One region of the Erwinia sp. AC075 genome, then DNA from elsewhere that is predicted to be linked to it. Evidence: predicted binding sites of a transcription regulator. Region 1 holds the regulator's gene; each other region holds the start of a gene.
What was found. The regulator Fur, encoded in region 1, represses iron uptake genes when iron is present. The targets are predictions, from matches to a motif close to ATAATAATGAGAACNACTATCAA.
Positions count from the first base shown of each region.

Region 2: the regulator Fur is predicted to act here: its motif matches at 1,565-1,587, upstream of AC0IXH_RS21900 (TonB-dependent receptor domain-containing protein).
Region 3: the regulator Fur is predicted to act here: its motif matches at 1,361-1,383, upstream of fhuF (siderophore-iron reductase FhuF).
Region 4: the regulator Fur is predicted to act here: its motif matches at 1,748-1,770, upstream of ftnA (non-heme ferritin).

Region 1 covers NZ_CEEDEU010000001.1:2,278,899-2,282,016, forward strand. Annotated here, with positions in the region: gene ybfF (esterase) at 1-80, shown strand, start outside; gene ybfE (LexA regulated protein) at 228-509, shown strand; gene fldA (flavodoxin FldA) at 660-1,190, shown strand; gene fur (ferric iron uptake transcriptional regulator) at 1,552-1,995, shown strand; gene AC0IXH_RS10740 (beta-N-acetylhexosaminidase) at 2,056-3,118, opposite strand, start outside.
Region 2 covers NZ_CEEDEU010000001.1:4,708,677-4,711,794, reverse strand. Annotated here, with positions in the region: gene AC0IXH_RS21900 (TonB-dependent receptor domain-containing protein) at 1-1,440, opposite strand, end outside; gene AC0IXH_RS21895 (Rdx family protein) at 1,704-1,985, shown strand; gene AC0IXH_RS21890 (MFS transporter) at 2,199-3,118, shown strand, end outside.
Region 3 covers NZ_CEEDEU010000001.1:3,112,486-3,115,603, forward strand. Annotated here, with positions in the region: gene AC0IXH_RS14715 (GGDEF domain-containing protein) at 1-930, shown strand, start outside; gene fhuF (siderophore-iron reductase FhuF) at 1,417-2,205, shown strand; gene AC0IXH_RS14725 (YbaK/EbsC family protein) at 2,278-2,745, shown strand; gene AC0IXH_RS14730 (MFS transporter) at 2,796-3,118, opposite strand, start outside.
Region 4 covers NZ_CEEDEU010000001.1:4,683,547-4,686,664, reverse strand. Annotated here, with positions in the region: gene AC0IXH_RS21775 (tagatose-bisphosphate aldolase) at 1-498, opposite strand, end outside; gene AC0IXH_RS21770 (sugar-binding transcriptional regulator) at 767-1,666, shown strand; gene ftnA (non-heme ferritin) at 1,957-2,466, shown strand; gene AC0IXH_RS21760 (c-type cytochrome) at 2,551-3,118, opposite strand, start outside.

The sequences.
Region 1 (3,118 bases):
TCAACGGTGCCGGTCACTGGGTCCATGCCGAGAAACCTGATGCTGTTTTGCGCGCAATACGCCGTTTTTTTGCGCTGTAAAAACAATTATATCCTGAGATGGCTAAATCATTGTCGTCATGACTTTCGCTGGGGTATGATGGCGCGCTAAAAATTTGTCGCTGCACGAATTTCAGCCGACATCAGGCCTGAACCATCAGAACTCCAGCCTTTCAGTATCACGATTCTATGGCAAAAGAAAACACGGACCGCACCACGATCGATCTGTTCGCAGATGACCGTCGCCCGGGACGACCAAAAACCAATCCGCTGACGCGTGATGAGCAGCTGCGTATCAACAAACGCAACCAGCTTAAGCGCGATAAAGTGCGCGGGCTGAAGCGCGTTGAACTGAAAATGAACAGTGACGCGGTTGATGCTCTGAACCAGCTTGCCGAGCAGCGTAATATGAGCCGCAGCGAGCTGATTGAAGAAATGGTCATGGCGCAGTTGGCCGATCAGGACCGCTGAACAGGCGCTTTCAGCACCCCCCGGTGAAGCACAAAGCGACAAAAGCAGGCGGATTACTCATTTATCCCCCTGTAGCTGTCTGCTATCATTGCCGGTATCTGTAATAAGCAGCCTTTACCCTATCAATACGTTTCAAGAGGTTAGTAAGTCATGGCAATCGTAGGCATTTTCTTTGGCAGCGATACGGGCAATACAGAAAACATTGCAAAAGTGATCCAGAAGCAGCTCGGTAAAGAGGTGGCTGAAGTTCATGATATCGCTAAAAGCAGCAAAGAAGACCTTGAAGCCTTTGATATTCTGCTGCTCGGTATCCCAACCTGGTACTACGGCGAAGCGCAGTGCGACTGGGATGATTTCTTCCCGACGTTGGAAGAAATTGATTTCAACGGCAAGCTCGTTGCGCTGTTCGGTTGTGGCGATCAGGAAGATTACGCTGAGTACTTCTGTGACGCGATGGGCACCATCCGCGACATTATCGAGCCTAAAGGCGCGGTGATCGTCGGTCACTGGCCAACTGAAGGCTACCATTTTGAAGCCTCGAAAGGGCTGGCGGATGATAAGCACTTCCTCGGTCTGGCTATTGACGAAGATCGTCAGCCAGAACTCACCAGTGAGCGCACCGAGCAGTGGGTCAAACAGATTTATGACGAGCTCCAGCTGAAAGAAATCCTGGAAGCGTAATCAGACCGGCCTGATTGGGAGGTATCTCACATCAGGCCAGTGGTTTTTCCTATAGAAGTAATAGACACATTTTTGTAACTTTCATCTGCAAATCTGTAAAATATCGCCATCGGTCACCCGCTTTCTCAGCGCCTTTCGCTCTAATAGCGACTATGATGAGGCAGAGCGAAATGTCAGCCCAACCGCTTGCTCTCACGGACGTAACGACTCTTCTCCTTACCTCCCTTGATTGAGATGCATCGCCAGTGGTGTTCATTTCGAAATATCAGTTCTATAATGAGACGTTTGGCTTTTCGCGACGACCGATGTTCAGGGCTTTTCAGCCACAAAGTGACTAGCAAAGTAACAGGACAATATCCGCATGACTGACAATAACACCGCATTAAAGAAGGCCGGCCTGAAAGTCACGCTTCCACGACTTAAAATTCTGGAAGTACTTCAGGAACCTGAGGGCCATCACGTCAGTGCGGAAGACTTGTACAAGCGTCTGATTGACATGGGCGAAGAGATTGGTCTGGCGACGGTTTACCGCGTTCTTAACCAATTTGATGATGCCGGGATCGTTACCCGTCATAATTTCGAAGGTGGTAAATCCGTTTTCGAACTGACTCAGCAGCATCACCACGATCATCTGATTTGCCTGGATTGTGGCAAGGTGATCGAGTTCCGTGATGAAAACATCGAAGCTCGCCAGCGTGATATCGCCACGCGCCACGGCATCAAACTCAGTAACCACAGCCTGTACCTTTACGGTCACTGCTCAACCGGTGACTGCCGTGAAGATGAGACGCTGCACGACAAGTAATCTACACTAACAGCAAAAAACCGGTGATCCTTCACCGGTTTTTTTTTGCCTGTCGCCCCGTTACAGCGCTTCCGTCCGGCTGACGCGCAGACCATCAGGACTGCGCGTACGCAGCAATACCTTACCGGCCACCGCCGGCGGTTGATCCGCCTGCCACTGCTGCCAGGTTGTCCCCTCGTCCAGGCTGTACTCAACGGTTAAGCCCGGTAGCTCGGTATTGACCACCAGCTTACCGTCCTGCACCACCCCACCGGGCACCGGCAAGCGATAAGCAATGCCGGCTTTATCCAGTTTTGCCAATTCACGTTGCCCCAGAAGGTTGGCAAACCGCTGCCAGTCCTTCAGCTGAGCCTGCTGGTCTACCAGGCGGGTTTTGCCGCCGGTATACTCTTTGCCGGCTTTATAATCCTGCTCCCAGGCTGCGCGGTGCCAGGCGCGTTCCGCCACGGACAAAATGCGCGGGAAAAGCTTGTACTCCACCTGCGCGTCGGTACGGGTGGTTTCACTCCACAGTTGAGCGGAGATGCCGTGAGCGCCAGGCCAGGGCTTGTCAGATTTAGCCGTGAAAGGTTTGCCGTCGCGATCGACGGAAGTCTCGGCGTTTTGTGGCAAGTTATCCGGCGCGAAGTGGAAAATTTTCCGTTCATCGGTAAAGCGCGTTCCCCAGTAGTATCCCCGCTCCAGCGGATTCACCTCGGCAGGAAAATCGAGATACAGGTAATCCGGATTGGAGACGATCACTTCATAACCTTTGCCTGCCCAGTCATTGGCAGAATCAAAACCGCCCCAAAACAGCGTATCCCAGAAGTTGACCGCAACCCTGTCCGTTGCGAAGGCTTTGGCATTTTTAGCGTCTTTAATACCATCCTGCCAGGCCTGCATTTTGCCGATACCGTGTGCCTTAACCTGCTTGCTGACGTTAAGGGCAAAGTCGCTCGGCAGATGATCCAGGTCTTCAATCTTTCCTTCTTCAATCATCGTCTGGCAGACCTGGGATTTTGCCCACGGCTTATCTTGCTGGCTTAAGTCCAGTAAACCGGTGCCTTCAACGGGTGTGTTCTTATCCGAATAGCCGGATCCTAAGCGAATGTTTTTGGCTTCATCTCCGCCGAAATGCCAGGTC
Region 2 (3,118 bases), 2.4 Mb from region 1:
CTCGTCCAGCACGGTGCTGCCGGTGGTCAGGCTGGAGAGGTTTTGTGGCTTGGTGGTCTGATGCGCCACCCGCACGCCCGGCACGATTGAGAAGCCGTGACCGTCCAGATCGAACTGGATTGCATCCTGCACAAAGGCACCCAGCGCATAGCTGCGGCTGTCGGACTCCGGCTGCATGATCGCCGAATAGACGCTTGGGGCCGGATCTTCCCGGAACGGACGTTTCGTCTCGGTGACACGGCCGTTCAGGCCGGCGCTCAGTTCATGGCGACCCAGCGCCTTGCTCAGCTGCGTTTCGAAGCCGTAGGTATCGACGTCATAGTTTGAGTAGACGCGCTCCTGGCTGCTGGTGCTGATGGGCATCAGGGTATTGTCGTGCGCCTGGGTCTGCTGGTAATAGACTTTGTTGCTGAGGGAATCGATAAACGCATTGGCTGGCGTCCACTCATCCTTCAGGCTGACGCCCCAGCGGCGGGTATTACTCTGCTGTTGCGAGGTGCCGAGAATGCTGCTGCCCGCCGAGTTCCAGGTGTCGTAATGGGTGTGGTTGGTCTTGTCGTAATAATCGACGGTGCCGGTCAGCTTGTGCTCGTCATTGGGCTGCCAGATCGCCGAGGTCATCAGCGCGTTGGAGTGCCAGTTGGCCGGATAGGCATCGATGGTGCCGCTGTTATTGCGGGTTTGCTGGCCGTCACGGCGGCTGTAAACAAACACGCCACGCAGCGTTTCGTCGCCGGCTGCGGCGGTAATGCCGTTATGCCAGCTGCGGTTGGCCGAGTCGTAATCAGACTGATAACCAAAGTAGGTCGATTTGTACGGCGACAGGTAATCGTCGGCGGATTTCGGCTGGAAGGAGACCGCGCCGCCAATGGCGGTGTTGGCCGTCGCCGTTGAGGTCGCACCGGATTCAATGTCCACCTGGCCGTACATATACGGGTCGAGATAGTCACGGCCAATGCCGAAGGTGTTTAATCCGGCGCGGCTGACGTAGCTGCGGCCGGTGGCATCCGGCTGCGGAATGCCGTCCACGTCCAGTCCAACACGGTTACTTTCCAGACCACGGATGTTGTAGCCGGTATAGCCGCTGCGGTCGAAGCCGCTTTTGCCAGCGGACGATCCGCCGCTGACGCCGGTGGCGCTGATTAACGGCTCATAGCGCATCACCGAGCCAAAGTCGTTGGTGCCCTTTTGCTGCATTTCTGCGGCGGTAATGGTGGTTTTGCTGCCCGCCTGTTTTTCCGGCTCGGGCGCGGTCACCGTCATGACGGCTTCCGACTGGCTTTTCTTGCCGGAGATCGCCAGTGGCGTGCCAGAATGGCTGGCTTCAGGAAGTGGTGCGGTGGTGCGTGTTTCAGCAGCGATGCTAAAACCGGTGGTAACCAGCGTGCCGAACAGCACGGACTTCTGGATAAACCCCTGAGAATTGAAAGATTTGCGCATTTAGTAAGCCTTTATTCTTTATTAGTATCGACTCATACATTGCGGCCGCAATCCAACAAGATTGCGAAAACTCCATACGCATCCGGCGCTATGTAGGTCATTCCATGACGACTGTCAAACGCGAATGATAATGAGATCGATTCTCTATATCAACAACCTCCACAATTAATTCACAATGTTAAAAAAGCGTCAGCAACACCCACTTGACAGTGCAGCAACCAACGCCGGAAGATGAGCGCCTGTTTTTAGAGAAGGACATCGCGATGAAAACCGCTCCTGCCATCACCATTCACTACTGCTCGCAGTGCAACTGGCTGCTGCGTGCCGGCTGGATGGCGCAAGAATTACTGCATACGTTCAGCACCGATTTAGCCTCGGTCAGCCTGGTGCCCGGCACCGGCGGCATTTATCAGATCTTGATTGACGAGCACATTATCTGGGACCGTAAAACCGACGGCGGCTTCCCGGAAGCCAAAGAGTTGAAGCAGCGCGTGCGGAACTTCTGCTTCCCGGAGCGGGAACTGGGACATATCGACACGAAATAACCCCTGCGCGGGCGGCATCATCCTTGTGTCATCCGGCGGCTTCACGCTAAACTTAGCGCCGCATCGCTGCCCTTGCTGGCAGAAAGATGACACAAGGGCCGGAACAGGCCCGATAACAAGAAACACCCCTCACTTACCTGCCCTGCCTGAAGACCTGCGCTCCCGCCTGTGGCTGGAGTAACTTCTCATCGTTAATTAAGTGCACCCTTTTCTATGGATACATTAGATTCAGCTACACCCGTGCGTGGCGTCGGCCCGCTGCTCTTTTCCCTTGCGTTGGGCGCCTTTGCCATCGGCCTGAGTGAGTTCGTGATTATGGGACTGCTGCCGCAGGTTTCCAGCGCGATGAACGTCAGCCTGGCGGAAGGCAGCAAATTTATCAGCTACTACGCGCTTGGCGTGGTGGTTGGCGCACCGCTGTTCTCCCTCAGCACCGCCCGTTTGTGCCGTAAACATCAGCTGATGATTTTTATCTCGCTGTTTTTGGTCGGCAACCTCAGCAGCATGCTGGCCAGCAATGCGCATATGCTGGTGATTTCCCGCTTCCTGAGCGGGCTGCCGCACGGTGCCTTTCTCGGTGTAGCCGCGCTGGCTGCGGCGTCACTGGTCGAAGAGAATCGCCGTGGACAGGCGGTGGGCAGAGTGATGTTGGGCCTGACGCTGGCGTCGTTGCTGGGTAACCCGGCGGCGACCATGCTCGGCGAACATCTCGACTGGCGCTGGGCATTTGCCTGCGTCTCGGTGCTGACCGTGATTGATGCGCTGCTGATCTACAAGCTGTTCCCGGTGCAGAAAGAGCGTGAGCAGAGCTCGCCGTTGAAAGAGATCCGTGGCCTGGCGAACCTGCGCCTGTGGTTAACGCTGGGGATTGCGGCGATTGGCTTTGGCGGCATGTTTGCGGTGATCAGCTATATCACCCCGATCCTGACCATGGCGGCGCACCTCTCCACCTTCTGGCTGCCGTTTGTGCTGTTCGCATTTGGTCTGGGCATGGTGATTGGCAATCTGGCGGGTGGCCGTATGGCTGACGGCAAAATCATGCTGTCGATCTTCAGCATCCTCGCGTGGAGCGTGGTGGTGCTGACCATCTTCCCACTGCTGATTGGCACCATTACCGGCCTGATGCTTGGCGC
Region 3 (3,118 bases), 830 kb from region 1:
GTGATAATCGCGTGGATGCTTTTAAAGCCGTCAGGGAAATTTCCGATATTAAATCTGGTCGCGGTAATTACCGGTTTGCTGTGGACGTGGCAAATTTACGATAAGTACGAAACGGTATTTTATTTCGACGGCAGCTTTTTAGTAATCAGTCTGATTAGCGTGTTTTTTATCAGTGCCATCGCGCTGGGCGACCATCTGCTGGCATTTTGCCTGCATACGGCTCCGCCTTCCGTCGCGGTGTTGGTGCTGGACCACGGGCAGAACACGCTGCTGATCCTGTTTACCATTGCGCTGCCGCTGATTGGCTTTACCTTGCACCACCTGATGCAGCGCCGCCGGGACAACTTTACCCTGCGCCTGATGCGGCAGCTGTATGAAGAGAAAGAGACCTACAGCGACCTCAGCATGCTCGATCCGTTGACCGGGCTGTACAATCGCCGTGGGCTGAAAAACCGGCTGGAGAACATCCTCGAGAACCACGCGGGCAGCCACTTCGTGCTGCTGCTGGATATCGATAACTTCAAGGCCTACAACGACAACTACGGCCATGCGATGGGCGATCAGGCGCTGGCGCGCGTCTCGGTGGCGATACGGGATGCGGTGCGTTCAAGGGACATTGTGACCCGCTATGGCGGCGAAGAGTTTCTGGTGCTGCTGACCAACGTCAATGAGTCGATTGCCCGCAAACTGTCGGAGCGCATCCGCCAGTACGTGCTGAATCTGGAGATCCCGCATCTGTTTAATGACCGGGTCGCCACGCACGTCACCATCAGCGCCGGGTTTGCGCCCTTAATCGAAGAAGATTTCGATGCGGCGCTGGCCAATGCCGACCGCGCACTTTATCTGGCAAAAGGCCGTGGACGTAATACGATCCTCTCCTTTGAAGACATAACGAAAAGTCCGCTTACCCACCCCGCAGATGCAATGTGATATTTTTAACTGGCCCGGACGCCCGGGCCAATACGTTGAATTAATTTATCGCTCTCCTTAATACAAATCCCAGACCTGACGGGTATATCTGGCATAATGACCTGCGCTTTTATTCCCTATTCATTAAGCCGATGAATGAAAAATTGTTGTTAATAAAAAATGGCAATAATGCATTCTATGGCGGAGGTGATAACAGAAAATAACCCAGCCATTGTTATTCCCTATAATTGGAATTAACTCTACAATGCCGGGAAACGTCCCGGTTATGGAATAAGCTGCTATAAAGCCGTCAATAACGCCTGCCTGTTAATCTACAGCGTAATCCCTGCTGTTATTATGGCCAATGCGATCAAAATTCAGCCAGGTTGCTTATCAATTGCCTTCCAGACCCGGCGCACAATTTGCTGCTTGTTTGTGCGTATGGCCTCAGATAGAATCAAGAACGATTATCATTTGTTTTTGTATTCGGTTTACGCTGGAAATCCCATGGCCACCATCGTCCGTCAGGCAGTTGAGTATGGTTCACATCCGCTGATCTTTTTGCAGAGCAATCGTTCGCTGGCGTCTTCGCTGCGCGCCTTGTTCAGTGAACACCGTGCTTATTTCCTGGATAGCGTGAAGCTGGGGGAAGAAGCGCCCGCCAGCAGCATGACGCTGGACCGCTGGTCGACACCGGAGAATTTCGCCCGCCTTAACGCGCAGTACGCTGACTATATCTACCGTGAGCAGGGCGAGATGGAACGCGAAAACAAGCCGCTGCAGTCGCTCTGGGCGCAGTGGTATTTCGGCCTGGTGCTGCCGCCGATGATGATGGCACTGCTGATTGAAAACCGCCCGCTGGACTGCTCACCCGAGCATTGCCACGTTGAGTTCCATGAAACCGGCCGCCCGGCAACCTTCTGGTTTGACGTGCGCGAAGATGAAGAAGCCCGTTTCCTTAGCCCACAACGTCGTATGGATCGCCTGATCCAACAGCATCTGATCCCGGCGGTGCGCGCCATTGAGCAGCACGGTGATATCAACGGCAAGCTTATCTGGAGCAACACCGGCTTCGCCGTGCACTGGTTCCTCGGTGAACTGGCCCCTCTGCTGGGCAAATCCCTGCACGCCGAACTCGAACACGCCTTCTTCTTCAGCAAAACCCTGCTGGACGGTTCCGACAACCCTTTCTATCGCACCATGCTCCCGCGTGACGGTGAAATGCAGCGACGTACCTGCTGCCAGCGCTATCGCCTGCCGGAAGTTGAGCGCTGCGGAAACTGCACGCTAAGCTAAATTAACGCCTTCCCGTTTACAGTCAGTCTGCTCTGTGGCAACTTTATGCGCTTCGTTATGTGGGAGAAAAGCATGAGCCTGGAGTCTGTACGGCAGTTCTTTGCCGAGCGCGCCCCTGATATTGGCATTATCGAGTTGGCCGAGAGCACGGCAACGGTCGCTCTGGCGGCACGGGCACACCATGTGGAGCCTGGCCAGATTGCCAAAACCCTGTCGCTGAAGGTGAAAGATCGGGTGGTATTAATTGTGACTCGCGGCGATGCCCGCCTGGATAACCGTAAGCTGAAAGCGACGCTGGGTGCCAAAGCGCGCATGCTCAGCACTGATGAAGTGGTGAACTGGACCGGTCATCCGGTCGGCGGCGTCTGCCCGTTCGGACTGGAAACCCCTTTACAGATCCTGTGCGATATCTCGCTGAAGCGTTATGAAGAAGTGCTGCCTGCAGCCGGATCGATTAACAGCGCCGTGCGTATTTCGCCCGAGATGCTGGCGCAACTGACCGACGCCAAATGGGTCGACGTCTGCGAGATCCCTGCCTGACGGCAACAAAAAAGGGCGGCTTTGAGAGCCGCCCTTTTGCTATCCGTCTCTTAGCGGGACTGTTCGCTCACCTTGCCGGGTGACGCCGAAATCTCCACCCCGCGCGTTTCCCTGCCGAACGCCACCAACACACAGATCAACACCGCCACGGTGCCAGCGACAATCGCCATCGCCAGGCCATAGTTGTTGCCATGCGCTTCCGCTATCGAGGATTGCAGCGTGGCATTGACTGAGGCAATCAGGTTACCCAGCTGATAAACGAAGCCTGGCAGCACCGCGCGGGTATTGGCCGGCACCAGCTCGGTCAGGTAGGTAGGCACCACGCCCCATGCGCCCTGCACCATAAACTGCATCAGGAACGCGCCCAGCCCGA
Region 4 (3,118 bases), 2.4 Mb from region 1:
CAGCAGCAGATCTTCTTTGCTGAAGTCTTCGATACAGTTGCGGAGAATAGCGAGGTTATGGTCGTTGGCCTCCGGACGATCGGCACGCAGGTAGACCATGATTTTGCCACCGTTGCCGCCCAGCTCACGTACGCGCCGGGCGTTGATGCCTTCCACCAGACGTGAATTGCGGTAGCCTTCGGCGGTGGTATCCCAGCCTGAGGCATCCAGCCCAATCAGCAGCGCGGTGTCGCGGGCAATGATGCCGTCATCCACCAAATCGGGGACCGCACAGACCGGATCCACCAGCACGCAGGAGGCCTGGCTTGCCAGATACTGGGTGATGTCCGCCTTGATGCGACCGAGTTGCTGTTCGGAAATGGCTTTCTGCTGATCCGGGTCGGATGAGAGCAGGCTGCGCATTGCGCCACGCTGATCGCAGGCAATGACCAGCATTGCGCCGTTGCTGCCGCAAATCTGTTGATAACCACGCAGTTCTGACGTTGACATATGTGACATTATTTTTGTCTCCTGGACAGTTTTTCAGTTTTAGAACACGGTTACAGCCTCATTTTTCAGTGTGCGACTTCATACCCGATCCCCCTGGAGCATCAGTGCTGATGCGGCGTCCTGTCAGGGTTTTTGCCGGGTATACGCATTGCAATTTGTGGGGTGTTGCGCAATAATCCTTCAATCGATGAACTGAGTGTAATACATTGCAGAAAGGAATTTCAAGCTGAAAGAACCTCTTTTACAAGACGCCGCGACAACGCGGGCGATGATGCATATGGTGGCAAAGTTGCACTATCAGTCAGACATGGCTCAGGTGGACATTGCTAAAAAACTGGGCGTATCGACCGCCACCATCTCGCGGCTGCTCAACAAAGCCCGCGCGGCGGGGATCGTGCGGATCGAGGTGGTGGAGCTGACGTCGCCTGAAGAGATCACCGCCGATCTTATCCAGCGGCTGGGGCTGAAAAGCGCCGCCGTGGTGGAGCCACCGCCGACCAATATCCTCGGCTCGCTGGCCACGCCGCTGGCGGGTTTGCTGCAGCAGGCCGATCTGGCGGCCGGTTCGGTGATCGGCATTGGCTGGGGTCGCGCGGTGCGGGAAGTGACGATGGGCGGCCTGCCGAAAATTCCTGGCGTGATGACGGTAGCGATGAACGGCGGGATGCAGCAGGCGGCAGCGCATTTTCAGATCAATGAATTTGTCCGTCAGGCGGCGGAACAGATGGGCGGCGTGCCGCATTTCCTGCATGCGCCCTATCTGACCTCGCCGATGCTACGCGAAGCCTTTCTGGCCGATGCCGGCGTGCAGCAAATTATTTCACTGTGGGATAACCTCGACGTGGCGATTGTCGGCGTCGGCTTAACCCATCATTTGCCGGCCCCGTCAGAAACCACCACCGCCACCGCCAATGAACAGGCGCTCAGCCAGGCGGCGGGCGACGTGCTGCGGCATTACGTGACCGAAAGCGGTGAGATCCTGCACTGGGAAGGCGAAGAGCGGATGATCGCCGCCTCCACCGCCCAGCTGCGCAATACCACGCTGAGTATTGGCGTGGCGGCCACGCCGGAAAAAGCGGCTGGCATCATTGGCGCGGTGCGCTCCGGGATGATCAACGCGCTGGTGACCGATGTCACCACCGCCCAGGCAATCCTCGACCGCTTAATGGTGGAGTGATAATAATTCCCCCTGATTTATTCGGGGGCGTTATTTTTTAGCGTCACATTATGCGTTTTTCAGCAGTTAAATCCCGCGCAAATAACAATAAGAATGGTTATCAAAACCATTTGGAAAATTGAATAATTGGTATTAATGCGCGAATAGTTATCACTTAACTATCATAATGTTACGAACACCAAATAATAAGATAAAAACCGCAACTAACGGTTTTTATTTAGGCAACATGCGTGCATAATTGCGCCCAATGACACTTCTAATAATATCCCATCATCGCTAATGGAGCCTTTATGCTGACTGCCGACATGACCGCCAAACTGAACGATCAATTAAACCTGGAGTTCTACTCTGCCAATCTGTATCTGCAGATGAGCGCCTGGTGTGCTGACAAAGGGTTTGAAGGGGCTGCGGCCTTTATGCGTGAACATTCTGTTGAAGAGATGCAGCATATGCAGCGTCTGTTTAACTACCTGAGCGACACCGGCGCGATGCCGGTACTGGGCAGCATTGCGGCTCCGCCGGTGACCTTTAACTCGCTGAACGAAGTGCTGGAGCAGGCTTATGAGCACGAGAAGCTGATCACCGGCAAAATCAACGAGCTGGCGCACGCGTCAATGACCACTCAGGACTACTCGACCTTTAACTTCCTGCAGTGGTACGTTTCCGAGCAGCACGAAGAAGAGAAGCTGTTCAAATCCGTACTGGATAAACTGGCGCTGGTTGGCACCGGTGGACAGGGCATGTTCTTCGTTGATAAAGATCTGATGAAGATGAGCACCACCAGCAACCCACAGGCTTAAGCCGGGTCAGTCCGGGCGCGATAGCCCAAGTTAAAAAAAAACGCCTGACAGCATTTGTCAGGCGTTTTGCTTTTTAGTGGCAGGTTATTGCTGCGGTTGTTGCTGCTTGTCCGGATCCTTGCGCTCCACGGTCGACACCGTTTTACGCAGCGCCTTCACCTGCTCGGGTTTCACCGCCGGCGCATTATTCCCCCAACTGCTGCGAACAAAGGTCGACAGATCCGCCACCTGGCGATCGTCCAGACGCCAGCCGAAGTCCGGCATGGTTAATCCGGTCACCGCCTGGTGCGTTACCGCCGCTTTGCCCCCGCGCAGGACAATGCTTATCAGTGACGACGGATCGTCGCTTAAGATCGCCGGGTTGTGTGCCAGCGCCGGGAAGGTTTTACTGTAGCCTTTACCGTCGGTGCGGTGACAGGCGGCGCAGTTATCCATATACACCTGCGCTCCCGGTTTGCTCATATCCCCTGTTACCAGCGCTGCCTGGGTACGGCTGTCGGGTTCGGGTGCCACGGCTTTTGGATTCGACGATTTCAGGCTTTTCAGGTACACCGCCATCGCATTCACATCCCGATCGCTCAGGTGCTGCGTGCTGTGCTCAATCACGTCGGTCATCGATCCGAACGCGGCGCTGTTTGCCGTCCAGCCGGTT